Regions from separate parts of the Rhodococcus sp. SJ-2 genome, predicted to be linked through region 2. Evidence: riboswitches for the same ligand, from Rfam matches in the RefSeq annotation. Region 2 holds a riboswitch; each other region holds the start of a gene.
The links. Region 2 has a riboswitch for S-adenosylmethionine ahead of ACSYG9_RS22235 (hypothetical protein). Riboswitches for the same ligand answer to the same signal wherever they lie in the genome.
Positions count from the first base shown of each region.

Region 1 (6,262 bases), 2.0 Mb from region 2:
GAGCCACTTCGCTGCGATGGTGATGATGCACGCCAGCGCACCGGCGGCCATCAGCACGAGTCCACTGACCAGTGCCGCGGTCGCGTAACCGCGATGGACGGCAATGGAGTTCAGCGAGAACAGCACCATCAGGCCGATTCCGAACGTGACCATCATCGGAACGAGGCGGAAGGTCTCGACGACTCCGCGCGCGATCTTCAGTTTCAGGGGCGGCTCGAATGTGCGACTCGAATCGGACTCGCCGGAGGCACGGCGCAACCGCACGGGGGGACTGCCGAGCCATGACGATCCCGACTTCGCCTTCTCCGGTGCGGCCGACAGGACCGCGACGAGGCCGTGCTTCGGCACGCGACGACCTGGTGCGGCCATGCCCGAGTTTCCGAGGAACGCCCGCTTGCCGACCTTGGCGCGCGAAATGTACAGCCAGCCGCCGCCGAGTTCGTACGAGGCGACCATGGTGTCGTCGGCAAGGAAGGCGCCGTCCGCGACCTTAGTGAACTTCGGGACCATGAGGACAGTGGAGGCCTCGACATCCTTGCCGATGTCGGCGCCGAGCAGCCGCAGCCAGATCGGAGTGAGCATCGACGCGTAGAGCGGGAACAGGAAGGTACGCGAGGAATCCATCAGGCGTTCGGTTGCCCAGACCTGCCACCCGACGCGGCTTCGGACCGGATGCCAGCCTTCGGCCATTCCGATCGACAGCAACCGCACGGTGATCAAGGTCAGCACCGCGAACACGGCCATGGTGAGAATTCCGCCTGCCGGGAGCATCGCAAGGGAACGGACGACGGCCTCGGACACACTCACGGTGTCCTTGACCCACCAGACGAGCAGTGCGACACCCGCGCCGATCGACATGATCGGAAGTCCTGCGAGAAGGATGGACGTGACACCGAATATGGGGACCCAGCGCGCGCCGCGGGGCGGATCCTCGGAAGGCCATTGCGGTTCGGCTTTTCCGGTTTTCTGCGCGGGTGAACCGGCCCAGTGCTGCGCAGCCTTGACGCGGCCGAATACGGCCGATCCTGCGGCAACCTCGGCGTTCTTGCCCACGCGTGAACCCGGGGCGAGAAACGAGCGTGCGCCGATCGAGGCACCGGCTCCGATCCTGATGCTTCCGATGTGGACGAGGTCGCCATCGACCCAGTACCCCGACAGATCCACCTCGGGTTCGATCGAGCAGCCGTCGCCGAGCACGAGCATGCCGGTGACCGGCGGAAGGGTGTGCAGGTCGACGCCCTGGCCGATCTTCGCGCCCAGCGCCCGCGCGTACTGGCGCATCCACGGCGCACCGGACAGATTGGTCGCGCCGGACGCCTCCGACAACCGCTGCGCGGTCCACAGCCGCAGGTGTACCGCGCCGCCGCGGGGATAACTGCCTGGCTTCAGCCCGCGCAGAAGTAGCCGCGCGCCCAGGACCGCCGTGCTCATCCGGCCGAGCGGTGAAAGGAACACGACGACGCCTGCTGCGATCCACCACCACGACAACGTCACGGTCCACGGAACATCGGTGGCCATTGCGATGATGTTGTTCAGAATCGCCAGCCACGTGATCCATTGGAGGCCGGTCAACGTCGTGAGGGGTACCGTCGCAGCGAGTTGGAGGAACTGCGCCCCTCGCGACACCGGGGTGACTTCGCGCGGAGCCGTGGTCTCCGTCGGGGCGAGTTCGTCGAGATAGCCGGCGAGGGACCCGAGCCGAGGCCGGTCGTAGAGTTCGGCGACCGTCATGTCGGGATAGCGCTCACGCAGTGCGGTGACGAGTTGCGCGGCGGACAGAGAACCTCCGCCGAGTTCGAAGAAGTCGTCGTCGAGTCCTTCGATGCGGGCGCCGAGCAGTGACGACCACAGTTCCGCGACCCATTCGGCGGTCGGAGGTAGTCCGAGCGCTTCGACCGAGTCGGCGTCGGCGCCGGGCAGCGGCCACGGCAGGGCATTACGATCGACCTTCCCGGACGTACGAGTGGGAAGCTCGTCGACGAGCGCGAGACGCGGTACGAGTGCTGCTGGAAGCTGTTCGGACAGCAGGTCGTGGGCGGAGGCAACGTCGAAGTCGGGATCGGTCGAGGCGATGTAGCCGACGAGAATCGAGCTTCCGGCCGAGGTCTTGCGGACAGCGCACGCACCACCGGCGACACCGGGCAGGTTCTGCAGGGCATTGTCGACCTCGCCGAGCTCGATGCGGCGTCCGCCGATCTTGACCTGGTCGTCGGCGCGTCCCTGGAAAAGGAGCCCCGCACTGTCGAGTACGACGAGGTCGCCGCTGCGATAGGCGCGATCCCAGCCGAGGGTGGGCATGGGCGCGTACTTCTCGGCGTCTTTCGCCGGGTCCAGGTAGCGGGCGAGCCCGACACCGCCGATCACGAGCTCGCCGGACTGTCCTTCGGCGACGGGATTGCCCTCGGTGTCTACGACCGCAAGATCCCAGCCGTCGAGTGGCAGACCGATCCGGATCGGTCCGGTGCCGTCCATGATGGCGGCGCACGCGACCACCGTCGCTTCGGTGGGGCCGTAGGTGTTCCACACTTCACGGCCGGGCACGGCGAGACGCTCGGCGAGGTCGGGCGGGCATGCTTCCCCGCCGAAGATGAGCAGGCGCACTGCTTCGAGTGCCTCGCCGGGCCACATCGCCGCAAGGGTCGGGACCGTGGAGACGACGTTGATGTTGCGAGAGACCAGCCACGGGCCGAGGTCCATTCCGGAGCGCACGAGCGAACGCGGCGCAGGAACGAGGCACGCGCCGTGCCGCCAGGCCAGCCACATCTCCTCGCATGATGCGTCGAATGCGACGGACAGACCTGCGAGGACCCGGTCGCTTGGGCCGAGAGGTTCTTCCCGGCAGAACAGGTTCGCTTCGGCGTCGACGAAGGCGGCGGCGTTGCGGTGTGTGACGGCGACACCCTTCGGGGTGCCGGTGGAACCCGAGGTGAAGATGATCCACGCGTCGTCGTCGAGGGCCGGTTCGCGTACGTCCGGTTCGTCGGCAGGAGGAGCGGTGCCGGGACCGATCCCCGCATCGGTGACGATCGCGGTCACCTTTGCTTCGGAGAAGACCAGCTCGGCACGCTCATCGGGGTCGTCGGCGTCTACCGGGACGTAGGCGGCGCCTGCGGCGAGAACGGACAAGATGGTGATGTAGAGGTCTTTGGACCCGGACGACATGCGCACCCCGACGCGATCGCCGGCGCCCACACCGGCCTCCGCGAGTCCACGTGCTCCTGCGCTGACCTGGTCGAGCAGTTCGGCGTACTCGAGCATCGTGGTGCCGTCGTCGATCGCAGGAGCGTGGGGGTGCGATTCGGCGCTGGCGCGAAGTACGTCGACGAGTGTGCGCGGCGCGGGTGCGTGTGATCCGCGCAGGAAGACTTCCGGTACGAGCGACGTGTCGTCGGCTGCGGGCGGGGGTTGAGCAGACAATCCGCTGTCCTTCTACTCGGGTGGGCGATCCGGGTTATTTCACGTGAAGGTGGACAACAGATGAACGTTCGGTACGCGCAGCGAGCGGGTGGGGGTGTGCGGTGTCACGCCTCAGAGCAAAGCACGATGGTGGTTCCTCCGCAGGTCAGAAGGAGAAATTCTCTTTCGGCCGGAGACCGTGCGGAGGGCCTCGACGGGATGCCGACTTGACACGCAGTGTGCCCGGTGTCATTGTCTTCGGCAGGTCATGAGTACCAGCGTCAAGCCCCGGCTCGCTGGTCGGCAACCCTCCGCCGCGGTGGGGTGCTCCGGGTGACGACCTGGCTGACGTACCGAACCCGGACGCAGCAAGCGCGGACTCCGCCGGCGAACGATTCACCATCGTCGTGGCGATCACCGACGGGTCCCTGATCGATGAGGGAAATTCGTCATGACTGTTGCTACTTCCACCTGTATCGCTCCCTTTGCTCGCGTGTCGGGCTGTGACGTGCAGGTTCCTCTGGTGCAGGGCGGAACCTGCAGCTACGCGAACTTCGACTATGCGGCGAGCGCACCGGCTCTGGAGAGTGTGACGGACCGGATTTCCGAGCTGTTGCCGTTCTACGCCAGCGTGCACCGTGGTGCGGGTTATGCCTCGCGCATCAGCACCACGAGCTACGAGGAGTCGCGTGAGTCGGTTTCCCGGTTCGTCGGTGCCGACGAGGACCAGGTCGTGGTCTTCACCCGAAACACCACGGATTCGATCAACCTGCTCGCCGGTGCAGTCCCCGGCGACGTGGTGGTACTCGACATCGAGCATCATGCGAACTTGTTGCCGTGGAAGAACACTCGTGTGGTCGAAGCTGCGGATTCGGTTTCGGAAACCGTGTGGCGGATCGCCGTCGAGCTCGAGCGTGCGCCGACGGCACTGCTTGCCATCACGGGAGCGTCCAATGTGACCGGCGAGGTGCTGCCGATTGCCGAACTCGCCGAACTCGCCCACGCGTGCGGCGCACGGATCTTCGTCGACGGTGCCCAGCTGGTTCCGCATCGCCGCGTCGACCTCGCCGAGCTCGGCGTCGACTATCTCGCGTTCTCGGGCCACAAGCTGTACGCGCCGTTCGGTGCCGGGGTGCTCGTCGGACGTCGCGACTGGCTCGATGTCGCGGAGCCGTACCTCGCCGGGGGCGGAGCAGTACGTGAGGTCGCCCTCGACCGCACCGAATGGGCGTGCGCCCCTGCCCGGCACGAAGCCGGGTCCCCGAACGTGCTGGGGGTCGCGGCGATCGCTGCCGCGTGCGACACTCTCGCGTCGCACGACGCCGAGGCAGCTGCGCGTCACGAGGAGCTGTTGTGCGCGCAGCTTGTCGATGGCCTGCACGACATCTACGGCGTGGAAATCCTTAGGCTGTGGGATGATTCGGCAGACTGCGTCGGGATCGTGACCTTCGGTATCGATGGTTTCGAGCCCGGCGAGATAGCCGCGTACCTCTCGGCCGAACACGGCATCGGTGTTCGTGACGGGCGTTTCTGCGCCCACCCGTTGCTCGCCCGCGTCGGCCTTCCCGGTGGTGCGGTGCGCGCCTCGCTGGGATTGGGTAGTTCCTCGGCGGACGTCGATCGTCTGCTCGCGGCGCTTCGGCAGCTGGTGGCGAGCGGGCCGCAGTGGTCGTATTCCAAGGTCGAGGGGGCCTGGAGCCCGTCGCCGGAGACCCGGATCGGCCTTACGCAGTCGGGCGACGGTGCGGCGGAGTGCGTCTGATGATCGCCGCAGCGATCGACAATTCCCCGCGAGATCAGTAGGGTTTTCTCATGGCAGTGTGGAGTTCGGCGCAGGCAGCGGCCCAGTGGTGCCGCCGCCACGTCGACCTGTGCCGCACGGCCTCCTGCATCTGTTCGGACTGACGAGGTTCCCGTTCCTGCTTTTTCGATGCCGAGTTCGGCATATCGAGAGGAATTCTCATGTCCTACAGTAGTATTTCTTCAGCCGAGTCCCTGCGTGTCGCAGTCGAATTCGTAGATGGTTCAGGGCCAGATGTGTGGGCGGATCTCACCGTCGATCGCGACGGCGGTGGGCCGCTCGACCTCAGTGCTGCTCCGCGCACCGTCGTGCGGGTGCGCGCCGCAGATCTGCGGGAAGCGCGCAAGCTGCGCGATCGGGCACGAGCCGATGCCTCGGCGGAAGGCCGCGACCCCGACGCCCTCACGGTGCTGGTCGACCTCGAAGTGATCGTCGACCTCGAAGCGCGCGTGGCTCGTCGCCGTGCTCAGGATGCGTGGCGCCGGGCAGGCGGGGGAGCAGCGGGCCTGTCCTACGTCGGTACTCCGACCGGGCTGGCCGGCCTGATCGCCGATATTCATGCCGTGAAGGTCGCCGACGGCGTCACCCTGATCCCGGTGGCCGGTGGCATCACGGTCGACAACATCGTCGATGGAACCCTGCCGTGGCTCGAGTCTCGCGGACTCATCGAGATCTCACCGTCGTCGGCGGAGTTGGGGCGCAGGTTCGCCGCAGGCAGAGGTCGCGCCACTGATCGTCCGGACGGTCGTGTGGCCCTCGCATCCTGACCTCCTGCACGTTGTGATCAGTCGACCTCGAGGTCGACGCCCGCAGTGATCCGCAGGAGTTCGGTGTACGAGGTGCGGAAGAGGGTGTCCAGGCTCCCTCCCGATGCCCACAGTTCGGGGTATCCCGCCAAAGCGCAGTCGACGTAGGTCGGCAGATTGGTGGGGTGCCCCAGCGGTGCCACACCGCCCGGTTGTTGCCCGGTGACCTCGGCGATCAAGTCGTCGGGTGCGGGAGTGAGGGTGCCGGCCAGCCTGGCGCCGGCCCGCTCGAGTGAGACCCGGTGCGCGCCCGAGACGA
Region 1 is NZ_CM132340.1:2,697,783-2,704,044, forward strand. It holds gene ACSYG9_RS12630 (Pls/PosA family non-ribosomal peptide synthetase) at 1-3,417, opposite strand, end outside; SAM riboswitch class IV at 3,661-3,777, shown strand; gene ACSYG9_RS12635 (aminotransferase class V-fold PLP-dependent enzyme) at 3,848-5,158, shown strand; gene ACSYG9_RS12640 (putative leader peptide) at 5,209-5,301, shown strand; gene ACSYG9_RS12645 (hypothetical protein) at 5,359-5,964, shown strand; gene ACSYG9_RS12650 (YbaK/EbsC family protein) at 5,982-6,262, opposite strand, start outside.
Region 1: another riboswitch for S-adenosylmethionine. It lies ahead of ACSYG9_RS12635 (aminotransferase class V-fold PLP-dependent enzyme); the one in region 2 lies ahead of ACSYG9_RS22235 (hypothetical protein).

Region 2 (6,262 bases):
CGCGCGCGCCCGTTGACCCGTAGCGTGTCGCCGCGTCCGGGGATGAAGAAGTTCGTGCCCACGAACGGGTTTCGCAGGACGTTTCGGAAACCGTCCATGCGTCGGTTGCCGGGGCGCTCGGCGAGTGCGATCGTGCGGTCGTCGATCACATACGCCAGCCTGCCGGGTCGGTCACCTTTGGGTGATGCGTCGCATCGACCGGTCTCGTCGGTTGTGGCCACGACGCAGAACGGTGATGCGGCAAGCCAATCCACGTCGTACGGGTGCAACCTCGCACGTACCTTGTGTGCCGCGCGGAAGGTCGGCTCGCCGAAAAGTTCGGTCAACTCGGCGGAATCGCGAATCTCGGTCCAGGTCACGACGGGACAGTAACAACGCATGTCGGTACCCGCATCTAGAGTGAGCGCATGATGCTTCGGACTGTCGACGTCGGTGAACGCAGAGCGCGCCTCGCGGCTCGCCACCGCATTGCCCCGGCGTATCGTGCGGCCGACGCAGTCGAAGCCGCCAGGAGCATGGTGTGCCTGCACGGCACCGATCCTGCGACCGTGTACCTCTCCACGTGGTCGAGAGTCACCGACTTCTCCGCGGCGGAACTCGATGCCGCGCTCTACAGAGATCGGACGCTGGTCAAGCACCTCGCGATGCGTCGTACCGTCTTTGTGTTTCCGCGTGCCGCGCTCGCGGCGGCACAGGCCGGGGCAAGTAATCGGGTTGCAGCCGCTCAGCGCCGCAGCGTGATCAAAGACGCCGAACGGGCCGGCCTGCACCGGGACGGCGCACAGTGGCTCGACGACGCCACCGCCGGGGTTCTCGCCGCCTTGGCAGGTGGACGCGAGGCCACCGCGTCCGAATTACGTTCCGAACTACCTGTTCTCGACGCATCGATCGACTACGGCGTCGGGAAGTCGTGGGGCGGGAAGGTTTCCTTCGCCCCACGAGTCATGACGGTGCTCTCGGCCTCGGGCCAGGTGCTCCGGGCCTCCAACAACGGGTCGTGGCGAATCTCGCGTCCGAACTGGGTGCGGACTGCCTCGTGGTTGGGGGAGGAGATCGAACCGCGAAGTGAATCCGAGGGACTTCGAGACCTTGTGGCGATGTGGCTGGGCGCGTTCGGGCCGGGCACCGAAGCCGACATCAAATGGTGGCTCGGCTCGACGATCAAAGCGGTCCGAGCTGCGCTGACCGAACTCGCGGCTGTGGAAGTCGACCTCGACGGGCGTGTCGGCTATCTCCTCCCGGACGACGTCGACCCCGCGCCCTCTGCTGAGCCGTGGGGCGCCCTGCTGCCGTCTCTCGATCCCACCACGATGGGTTGGTTCGAGCGAGAGTGGTACCTCGGCCCGTACAAGCAGCAACTCTTCGACACCAGTGGAAACGCAGGGCCGACGGCGTGGTGGGAAGGCCGGGTTGTCGGCACGTGGTGGCAATCCGACGACGGCGCCGTCCGGCTCCATATGCTCGAGGACGCAGGGAAGGAAGCATCGGCCTTTCTCACCGCCGAAGCTGCTCGGCTCGAGGAATGGCTGGAGGGTGTGCGGGTGCTGCCGCGATTCCCCTCGCCATTGGCCAAGGCCCTGGCTGCCGGATAGTTCAGGAATCCCGCAGCGCGGGCCGATCCGGATGTTCGAAGCGCACCACGATGTCGGCCGCGGAAGAGACCTCGGCCTCGTGTGCGAGTAGCGGGGAGATCGTCCAATGGTCGGCGGCGGGAGTTCCCCGTTCGAGCGCACCCCGGGACATTTTCAGGTCGACGGTCACATCGAACGGGATGCCTCGGCCGAGGAGCATCGGTCCTGCTACGACAAGCACGTGATCGTCTGCGGCGCCGACCCGGTGTGCTCGCGCCGACCGGTCGGTGGCCTCGTCCCACAACCGCGGCAGAAAGCGATGCCCGCTCTTCAGGGACGAGACCACCTCGCGGTCCAGCGCGTCGTAGTCGTACCAGCCCGACCGATAACTCTCTTCATCGGCGTGCCCGTGTTCGAGACGGAGCGAGGCAGGTCGGACGAAATCGTGCAGTGACACGGCGTGCGCGGGACGCCCCGCGGCGCGCAGGGCCTCGACAACCCGGCTCGCCAGATCCATCGGTTCTGCGGCGTCGGCGGCCGAAATTGCCATGGCGACCGGGCCCGGTAGTGCGTATGCACGTTCGGCGAGTAGTTCGGTGAGTACAGCAGGTGAGATCGGTGTGAACGACGCCATCCGATCAGGGTATCGCCGGCGTGACCCGACATCCCTCTGCCGCGATAGGGCCTGTGCGTCGGGAGAATCGAAGCCACGGATCGCATCACACGGGTTCGGGAGTCCTGGCCGACGCTGCGGCGCGGTCCGAGGCAGGCGCCCCGATCGCGCGCTTGGGTTGCGTCCGCACGTGGGTGATGTAGAGAGCGAGACCCACGAACACGACACCGCCGACAAGGTTGCCCAGAACCGTCGGGACCTCGTTCCAGATCAGATAGTCACCGAGGGTGAAGTCACCGCCGAGAAGCAGGCCGGACGGGAACAGGAACATGTTGACGACCGAGTGCTCGAAACCCATGTAGAAGAACAGCATGACGGGCATCCACATCACGAGAACCTTGCCCGGCACACTCTTGGACATCATCGCTGCGACAACGCCGGTGGAGACCATCCAGTTGCACAGCATGCCGCGGAAGAACAGGGTTGCCATGCCCGCCGCGCCATGCTCTGCATACCCGAGAGTGCGCGCTTCACCGATCTCACCGAGACGTTCGCCGACCGCGTCCGGCGGGATCGAATAGCCGTAGGTGAGGATGAAGGTGATCAGCACGGCCACGGTGAAGGCGCCGAGGAAGTTTCCGACGAAGACCAGAGCCCAGTTGCGGAGCATCGACCCGATCGTCACCCCCGGGCGTCTGTCGAGGTATGCGATGGGGACCATCGTGAACACCCCGGTGAGAAGATCGAAACCCAGTAGGTACAGCAGACAGAATCCGACCGGGAAGAGAATGGCTCCGAGGAGGGCGTTGCCGGTCTGCACGGTGACGGTAATTGCAAATGCTGCCCCGAGTGTGAGGATCGCACCGGCCATATACGCCCTGATCAGGGTGTCGCGGGTAGACATGAGGACCTTGCTCTGGCCGGCGTCGACCATCGCGCGGGCCAGCTCGGCGGGTGGAACGTAGGACACGGCAACCTCCTGATGCGAACAGTGCCGACCAGTGTCGGCGGGGTCGGTCACCGTGGCGTTTCGGAGCAGTAAGGATGCGTTGCGTTCTTCTCCGCAGGCGGTGGCTCGGGTTGTGAGGTCGCTCCATCATGTATATTGGCGGTGCTTCACGAGATGCCGTCGCCAAGCTCCGACTTGACGGCACGCCAACCCCACGCTCGCGGGTGGCTCGGATGACGAAGCGGCTCGCGGCCGACCGGCCCGGGCACGAGCGCCCCGCCCGGGGCCGACCCGGAGGAAATCATGACCGACCATATTCGCGGTACCGATCACGTAGGTGCTCACGAGTGCGCTTCGTTCGGCGACGGGCACCACGTACACTTCATCCGCGCCCGTAAGGCTTTCGACGATTCCGATCTCAGTGTCGGCGCGCTGGTGCGCGTCCTGGACGAGACGCGCGTCGAATTATCTTGGGATGGAATACGACTCGTATTCCGTCACCATGACACCGCTGCGATCGCCGACGCGGTCCACGCTTGTGGGGAGATCGGGACCTGGGTTCCGCAGTGGCGAGTGCTGATCCTGCCGGGCCCTGATCCGTATGTGCCTGCGACCTTCACCCTTGCCGCACCTGATCACTGGACGGACTGCGTACGAGGGCGCGTTCCGACGCTGACCTATGTGCCCGGCCGGTGACCCGTCGGATCAGTTCTGTTCGGCCTCGTGCCAGAATTCTGGAAGCTCTACTGCCAGAGCCTCCTTCGCTTGCATCGGTAGCGAATGGGTGGTGTTCGGGAAGATATCGACGAGTGCGCGCGGGAGTGTTCGTGCCCGCTGCACTGCAGTGTCGCCTCCGGCGAGCGAATCGCGTTCGGCGATAGCGACATAGGTGGGCATGGCGAGGGCCTCCATCTCGTCATCACTCAGGGGAGAAGGAATCGGCAGGACCGCCGAGAAGTGCTCCGAACCCGCGGCGATCATCTTCGCCATGTCGTCGTTCGAGTCGAACTCGGCCCCGCCTACCTTTCCGAGCGCGGTCGTGCGCCAGGACTCGGGCAGGAACGGGAGAGACGACACCATGGTCCACGCCATCATGCGGGCCGAGGGACGCGCGAAGGTGAAAACCGGTTCGAGGAGTGTCAGCGACCGGACCCTCTCCGGGAAATGCTGCGCGTATGTCGCTGCGATTGCTCCACCGAACGAATGACCGACGATGTGCACGGTGTCGGTTGCGAGTGCGTCGAGTGCGTCGGTGATCCAGATGGCCTGGTCGCCGAAGGAGGTGAGCGGAACATTCTGTACCGACAAACCGGCATCACCGAGTGCGTCGAAAGCAACAACCCGTCGGTGAGGTAGGAAGTCGTCAAGGTTCTCGGCCCACATCGGAACACCCGACGACCGGCCCGGCACCAGGACGACCGGAACGGTGTCCGCGGTGTCCGGGGAGCTCCACTCATAAGCGCGAACTGTGCCGAAGCGGGTCGCGAGGTCGTGGGTCGATGTGGGTGAGGGGAGTGAGGACATCGCTTGCTCGTACGCCGCGACGTAGCTCTGGCGTCCTTCTGCGTCGCGGAAATGACCCACGCCGGGTGCTCCGAAGAAGAACTGCTGCACGCTCACAGCACCCAGCGCTGTGAGCGCGGCGAGGACGACCAGCCCGCTGCGACGAAGCCATCGGTAACGCGGACGAGCTGGTGGTGGATGCTCGGTCCGGGAATCTGTGCGTGCGGCGTACTCACTCATATGCAACCCCTGATCGTCGAGTATCAGTACCTTTTGCAGTATAGGCATATTGTAAAATGCGGTCATGCCGAAAGTTGTCGACCATGCCGAGCGTCGCAAAGAGATTGTGTGGGCCCTGTGGGCGGTGATCCACGAGCGGGGAATCGACGGGGTCACGTTGCATGCGGTGGCTGAGGAGGCCGGCGTCTCGATCGGCAGGATCCAGCACTACTTCGAATCGAAACAGCATCTGATCCGGGCCGGAGCGCAGGAAATGGTCACCGGTGCCGAACAGGTTTATCGCGAACACGGATGCCCCGGTGATCCGAGATCGGCCCTCGCGGCATTGCTCACCCAGCCTGTTCCGACGAATGCACCCGCACGCGTCGGTGTCTCGGTCTGGTATGCCTACCTTGCGAAAGCGACGAACGATCCGTGGATCAGATCCTTTCTTGCCGACGCATCGGGTGGAACCGTCAGCGAGGCCGGGCGTCTACTCCGTCTTGTCGGGTTCTCCGAGGCCCGGGCGCACAACGAAGCCGTGAGGTTGGTTGCGGTCAGTACCGGTGCGACACAATCCGTGCTGATTGCGGGGATGGACGCGGACGCTGCGGTCGATCTCGTCCTTCGGGAGATCGACCGCAGCATCGACATCGGTCCGGAGGGAAGCCGCGAGTGAACTGGCCGATCACGCGTCGCCACTGCACCGTGTCGGTGGGCAGGTTCACCATGGTTCCATGGTCAACACTCATCACACATTCGACTACATCGAACTCGCCGCTACAGATCTCGGCGCCTCACGCGCATTCTACGAGGCTGCTTTCGGGTGGAAATTCAACGACTATGGTCCGAAGTACGCCGGTATCCGCGCCGCAGAAGGTGACGGGGAGGTCGGCGGGCTCACGACCCTGCGCGCACCGGGTACAGCCGGACCGCTGGTCCTGCTGTACTCGAGCGACCTCGATGCCTCGGTCGGTGCGGTCGAACATGCCGGGGGCACAATTTCGTCGGGGCCGTACGATTTCCCCGGAGGGCGCCGGTTCACCTTCCTCGATCCGAGTGGAAACGAACTGGGTGTGTGGTCCGAAGCGTGAACCCCTTCGACGAGCGCGCTTGTCATGGGCACCGCCGGTCGAGTACGACCGTCGGGCAGGCGAGGTTCAGATCGCGGCGTCGACCCATCGCGCCACGCCGGTCCGAGCGAGTTGCGGAATCTGCTCGGCCGACCACGGGCTGATCAGCCACGGAAGGGTTGAGGCGGTTTGCATATCGGCCCATGACACCCACGACCAGTCCATCACCTCGGACGGGTCGGGCTCGAGGCGGGATGCTGCGCGGGCGCAGAACACCGGACAGACTTCGTTCTCGACGGTCCCGTCGGCTGCCGTCGCGCGATAGCGGAAACGC
Region 2 is NZ_CM132340.1:4,732,526-4,738,787, forward strand. It holds gene ACSYG9_RS22215 (MSMEG_1061 family FMN-dependent PPOX-type flavoprotein) at 1-359, opposite strand, end outside; gene ACSYG9_RS22220 (winged helix DNA-binding domain-containing protein) at 408-1,592, shown strand; gene ACSYG9_RS22225 (uridine kinase) at 1,594-2,205, opposite strand; gene ACSYG9_RS22230 (formate/nitrite transporter family protein) at 2,291-3,154, opposite strand; SAM riboswitch class IV at 3,299-3,411, shown strand; gene ACSYG9_RS22235 (hypothetical protein) at 3,437-3,829, shown strand; gene ACSYG9_RS22240 (alpha/beta fold hydrolase) at 3,839-4,876, opposite strand; gene ACSYG9_RS22245 (TetR family transcriptional regulator C-terminal domain-containing protein) at 4,941-5,534, shown strand; gene ACSYG9_RS22250 (VOC family protein) at 5,593-5,949, shown strand; gene idi (isopentenyl-diphosphate Delta-isomerase) at 6,016-6,262, opposite strand, start outside.

Region 3 (6,262 bases), 1.2 Mb from region 2:
AGCAGTTCCACGATCCACCGCATCACCGGCCCGCTGCTGACCGCGGACAATCCCAACGACACGACCATCGCCAAACCCAGGCTGATCAACGCACCGCCGTCCTTGAGCTTGACGACGAGAAAGTTCCCCTTCTCGCGCGGATGGTCCCACATCGCGGTGAGGGCATCCCGCAGGTTCGCCATCCAGCCCAGGCCGGCGTACGACGCGGTGATCAGACCGATGACCCCCACCGCGCCGCGGGAATCGATCGCGGAATCGATGATTCCCTGGACGGTGCCACCGAGTTCACCCGGAATGTTCTCGGTGATCGCCGCGCTTATCTGCTCGAGCATCTCGGGCCGACCGGCAAGGACGAAACCGGCTATCGAGAACCCGACCATGATGACCGGAACGATCGCAAGAACCGTGAAGTAGGTCAGGCCCGCAGCGTAATAGTCGCCCTTGTTCTCCTGATACCGCACACCGGACCGCACCAGATGGTCGAGCCACGGTCGGGCCGCACGCTGACGCTCGAGAAAACTCGGCTTCTTGTCGCCGTCCGGCTCACCGACCATCTGGGTCTCCTTACGGGTCAATTCCGGGGTAGGAATCCCACCTTGTCATAGACCTGCGTCAGCGTCCGGGAAGCGACCTCGCGTGCCCGCTCCGCTCCGTTCGACAGGATTCGGAGCAGTTCCGCTTCGTCTGCGAGGTACTCATCCACCTTCGCGCGCAGCGGAGTCACGAACTCGGTGAGGACCTCGGCGGTGTCCCCCTTCAGATCGCCGTAGCCCTTGCCGTCGTACCCGGCGACGAGTTCGTCGACCGAGCGGCCCGACAGTGCTGATTGGATGGTGAGCAGGTTGCTCACGCCCGGCTTGTTCTCCGGGTCGAATCGGATCTCACGGTCGTTGTCGGTCACCGCCGACTTGATCTTCTTCGCCGAGATCTTCGGGTCGTCGAGCAGATTGATCAGGCCGGCGTCGGTGGCCGCCGACTTGCTCATCTTCGACGTCGGGTCCTGCAGGTCGTAGATCTTGGCTGTGCCCTTGACGATCTGAGGCTCCGGAACGACGAAGGTCTTTCCGAACCGCTTGTTGAAACGCTGCGCGAGGTCGCGGGTGAGCTCGAGGTGCTGGCGCTGGTCCTCACCGACGGGGACCTTGTGGGCGCGGTAGAGAAGGATGTCCGCGGCCATGAGCACCGGATAGGTGAACAGGCCGACGCTCGCATGATCGGACCCCTGCTTGGCCGACTTGTCCTTGAACTGCGTCATGCGGCTCGCTTCACCGAAACCGGTGAGGCAGTTGAGCACCCAGGACAACTCGGCATGCTCGGGAACCTGGCTCTGCACGAACAGCACGGAGCGCTCCGGATCGATCCCGATCGCAAGCAGCTGCGCTGCGGCAACGAGGACCCGCTGCCGCAGCTCCTTCGGTTTCTGCGGCACCGTGATGGCGTGCAGGTCGGGGATGAAGTAGAAGGCGTCGTTCTCGTCCTGCGCCGGAACCCACTGCTGCAACGCCCCCAGAAAGTTCCCGAGGTGGAACGAATCCGAGGTGGGCTGGATGCCCGAGAGCACCCGGGGCCTGGCGGCCGGCCGGGAGTCCTGCGCTGTGGTGTTCTGATCTGGCGTCGACATGGCCTCGATACTTTCACGCACCGGATCCGGCCGCCGCAGGAGGTGTCAGTGGAATCGGACGGTCACCGGCGCATGATCGGACCAGCGTTCCGCATACGTCGCGGCGCGTTCGACCCGGGCGTCGACGACCCGCTCCGCCAGCGCGGGCGTCACGAGGTGGTAGTCGATGCGCCAGCCGGCGTCGGTGTCGAAGGCCTTACCGCGGTAGGACCACCAGGAGTAGGGGCCTGCGACGTCGCCGTGGACGTCACGCACGACGTCGTGCCATCGGCCGGTGGCGAGCAGATCGCCCACCCAGTCGCGTTCTTCGGGCAGGAAGCCCGATTTCTTGACGTTGCCCTTCCAGTTCTTGATGTCGCGCTCGGTGTGGGCGATGTTCCAGTCGCCGCACACCACCATGTCCCGACCGGCCGAAACGACGTCGGAGGCGCGCTCTCCCAGATACGCGGAAAAACCCTTCATGAAGCGTTCTTTGTCGTCCTGCTTCGGGGTTCCGGCTTCCCCAGTGGGCAGGTAGAGGCTGCCGACCGTCACGGCCCCGAAATCCGCCTCGATGTAGCGGCCCGAGTCGACGTACTCGTCGACGTCGAAACCCACGCGGACGGCGTCCGCCGGCGTGCGCGAGAGGATCGCAACCCCCGCGCGTCCCTTCGCGGACGCCTCTGATCCCGTGACATGCCAACCGGCGTCCAGGGCGGGCGCGATCGCGGCGTGGAACTGCTTCTCGGTCGCGCGTACTTCCTGGAGGCAGACGATGTCGGCAGCGGAGGTTTCGAGCCAGGCCAGCAGGCCCTTTCCTGCCGCAGCGCGCACGCCGTTGACATTCACGGTGGTGATGGTGAGGGACACGCCGCACACCGTATCCGACTCCACAGACAGAGCGGAAAGCACGGGATGTCCCCGATGGGGCGGCCCGTCTCGTCGCGCGTACTGCTCGTCGACGCGTCGGTTCTCGACGCGGCAACGCTACTGCGAGGCGCGGGCCTTCTGCAGGTTCTCGTCGAGCGTGCCGAGGAACTCCTCGGTGGTCAGCCACGATTGTTCGGGACCGACGAGCAGTGCAAGGTCTTTGGTCATGCTGCCTGCCTCGACGGTCTTGATGACGACGTCCTCGAGTGCCTGCGCGAACTCGATCACCTCGAATGTGCTGTCGAGTTTGCCGCGGTGCTCGAGACCGCGTGTCCACGCGAAGATCGACGCAATGGGATTGGTCGATGTCGGCTTGCCCTGCTGATGTTGCCGGTAGTGCCGGGTGACGGTGCCGTGTGCGGCCTCCGCTTCGACGGTCCTGCCGTCCGGAGTCATCAACACGGAAGTCATGAGTCCGAGCGAGCCGTAGCCCTGCGCAACAGTGTCGGACTGGACGTCACCGTCGTAGTTCTTGCAGGCCCAGACGTAGCCGCCTTCCCACTTGAGGGACGACGCCACCATGTCGTCGATCAGGCGGTGCTCGTAGGTCAGTCCGGCAGCGTCGAATTCCGCCTTGAACTCGTCCTCGTAGATCCGCTGGAACTCGTCCTTGAACATGCCGTCGTAGGCCTTGAGGATCGTGTTCTTGGTGGACAGGTATACCGGGTAGTTGCGCTGCAGACCGTAGGACAGCGAGGCGCGTGCGAAGTCCTGGATGGATTTCTTGTAGTTGTACATACCCATGACGACGCCGCCGTCCTCGGGGATCCTGCACACCTCGTGCTCGATCGGTTCGGAACCGTCGTCCGGCGTGTAGGTGATGGTGACGGTGCCTGCGCCGGGGACCTTGAAGTCTGTGGCACGGTACTGGTCGCCGAATGCGTGACGGCCGACGATGACCGGCTTCGTCCAACCCGGAACCAACCTGGGCACGTTGGAGATGATGATGGGTGCACGGAAGATGGTGCCGCCGAGGATGTTACGAATAGTGCCGTTGGGTGACCGCCACATCTTCTTCAGGCCGAACTCCTCGACCCGCGCCTCGTCCGGGGTGATGGTCGCGCACTTGACACCGACGCCGTGCTTCTTGATGGCGTTCGCGGAATCGATGGTGACCTGGTCGTCGGTCGCATCACGGTTCTCGATGCCGAGGTCGTAGTACTCGAGATCCACATCCAGATAGGGATGAATGAGCTTGTCTTTGATGAACTGCCAGATGATGCGCGTCATCTCGTCGCCGTCGAGTTCGACGACCTTACCCTCAACCTTGATCTTGGACATACGCGGTTCGTGTCCTCCTTGGACGGCAGTCGAGTCCCCGAGCGGCCGCACTTCCGGAATGCGACCGCCTTCAGCTCAGGCGTCTGAGCATGGCTCCGCACGCGTCGGGTACGGAGCCAAACAGAACAAGCGTACTGCTATTCGATGCACGCACAACCCCGGCTGCGGCCCCCCAAGCGCTACTGACCGGTAACTTTCTTGCTGCTCGGGCGCAGGCGGAGGGAAGGTCGAGAGCCGCGTGTCGAGCCCTAGGATCCAGCCGTTAGACTGCCGACGAGGTCATGAGTGCCAGCGCGAAGCCCCGGCTTGCTGGTCGGCAACCCTCCGGCCAGGGTGGGGTGCTCCGGGTGAGGACACGGTCGTCGGCGCACCGCAGACGACAAGCCGGCTCTTGGGAGGTTCGAAATGCTGATGGACTGTCGATACCGGCTCTCGTCCCAGTGCCCCGACATGGCAAGCAGGACACATTGACCATCACCACTGGCCTCGAGGCGGTCGCATCTTGACAACAGGTACCAACCGTCGACGGATCGAGCTTCCCGCAGAAGACGGAAAGCTCGACACCATCGACATCGGCAGCATCACCCTCGAAAGCGGTGACATCCTTCCCGATGTCACCGTCGCTCTGCAGCGGTGGGGCGCGCTGTCACCCACCCGCGACAACGTCGTGCTCGTCGAGCACGCGCTGACCGGGGACTCACACATCACCGGACCGGCCGGACCGGATCACCCGTCGCCAGGCTGGTGGTCCGGCATGGTCGGCCCCGGCGCGCCGATCGACACCGACCGGTGGTGCGTGGTGGCCACGAACGTCCTCGGCGGATGCCAGGGCACCACCGGCCCGGGCAGCACCGCGCCCGACGGCAAACCGTGGGGCTCCCGTTTCCCGCGGATCACCATCCGCGATCAGATCACCGCGGAAGCTGCCCTTCTCGACGCCCTCGGCATCGAGACATTGGCCGCGGTGACGGGTGGATCGATGGGCGGCATGCGTTCGCTCGAATGGGTCGTCTCCCACCCGAGCCGGGTGCGGGCGGCACTGGTCCTCGCGGTCGGCTCCCGCGCAACCGCCGATCAGATCGGTGTCCAGAGCACCCAGATCGCTGCCATCATGGCGGATCCGGACTGGCAGGGCGGCGACTACTACGAGACCGGCCGCCGACCCGAGGCCGGGCTGGGTATCGCGCGGCGCATGGCCCATCTCTCGTATCGCAGCGAGGAAGAACTCGACTCGCGGTTCGCCAACCTCCCTCAAGACGACGAGGATCCGTGGCGTGACGGACGCTACGCCGTGCAGAGCTACCTCGACCACCAGGCAGCGAAGCTCGTCAAACGGTTCGACCCCGGGACCTACGTGGTACTGAGCGACGCGATGAACCGGCACGACGTAGGCCGCGGTCGCGGTGGCGTCGAGGCCGCATTGGCGAGCACGCAGGTACCGACGATCGTCGCGGGCGTCGATTCGGATCGTCTCTACCCGATTCGATTGCAGCAGGAGATCGCAGACGGTCTCCCTCATTGCGCCGGGCTGCGCGTGCTCGAATCACGCGACGGACACGACGGCTTCCTCACCGAGGCCGACGCGGTCGCGAAGCTGCTCGTCGAGTTGATGGAGCTGGCGAGCGCGTAACAGCGCTCGCCGGCCTGTTCCCCCTACCCTGTGCCCAGGGGGTCGATCGAGACAGCCAGTCCGACGATCGCCCCACCCATGGCGAGCATCGCTGCCACGTCGAAGCGTTTGCTTCGCACCGCGAGCACTCCCACCTGATCGGAGTCGAGAGCCCAGCGGAGAATCCCCGCGAGGATCATCGCACCACCGAACACGAAAGCGCCTCGGCGCCAGCGATCGGCCAGCACGAGGACCACCGCTGCGGCGATCACCAGGGTGACCGCCAGCAGCGGCAGGTTCAGTCGTGTGAGTCGCACCGAACTGTCCATCTGCTGGTTGCTCAGAGACCGGCGTCGTGCTCGGCGCGTTCGACGACGTTCGTCAGCAGAAACGCGCGGGTGAGGGGTCCGACACCACCGGGATTGGGCGAGAGGAACCCGGCAACGTCGCGGACGTCGGCGGCGACGTCGCCGCGCAGGCCGTCGGCTGTGCGCGAGACACCCACGTCGAGCACTGCTGCACCGGGCTTGACCATGTCGGCGGTGATCAGACCGGGCACACCCGCTGCGGCAACGACGATGTCGGCGCGCTTCACCTCGGCGGCGAGGTCCTTGGTGCCGGTGTGGCACAGCGTCACTGTCGCGTTCTCGCTGCGACGGGTCAGCAGGAGCCCGATCGGGCGGCCCACGGTCACGCCGCGGCCGATGACCACCACATGGGCGCCGTTGATCGGCACCTCGTAGCGGCGCAGCAGGTGGACGATGCCCCGCGGGGTGCACGGCAACGCCGCCTCCTTGCCGAGCACCAGACGTCCGAGGTTGACCGGATGCAGTCCATCCGCA
Region 3 is NZ_CM132340.1:194,547-200,808, forward strand. It holds gene yhjD (inner membrane protein YhjD) at 1-554, opposite strand, end outside; gene trpS (tryptophan--tRNA ligase) at 572-1,621, opposite strand; gene ACSYG9_RS00975 (exodeoxyribonuclease III) at 1,667-2,470, opposite strand; gene ACSYG9_RS00980 (NADP-dependent isocitrate dehydrogenase) at 2,588-3,811, opposite strand; SAM riboswitch class IV at 4,089-4,203, shown strand; gene metX (homoserine O-acetyltransferase MetX) at 4,314-5,441, shown strand; gene ACSYG9_RS00990 (DUF3017 domain-containing protein) at 5,465-5,749, opposite strand; gene ACSYG9_RS00995 (bifunctional methylenetetrahydrofolate dehydrogenase/methenyltetrahydrofolate cyclohydrolase) at 5,761-6,262, opposite strand, start outside.
Region 3: another riboswitch for S-adenosylmethionine. It lies ahead of metX (homoserine O-acetyltransferase MetX); the one in region 2 lies ahead of ACSYG9_RS22235 (hypothetical protein).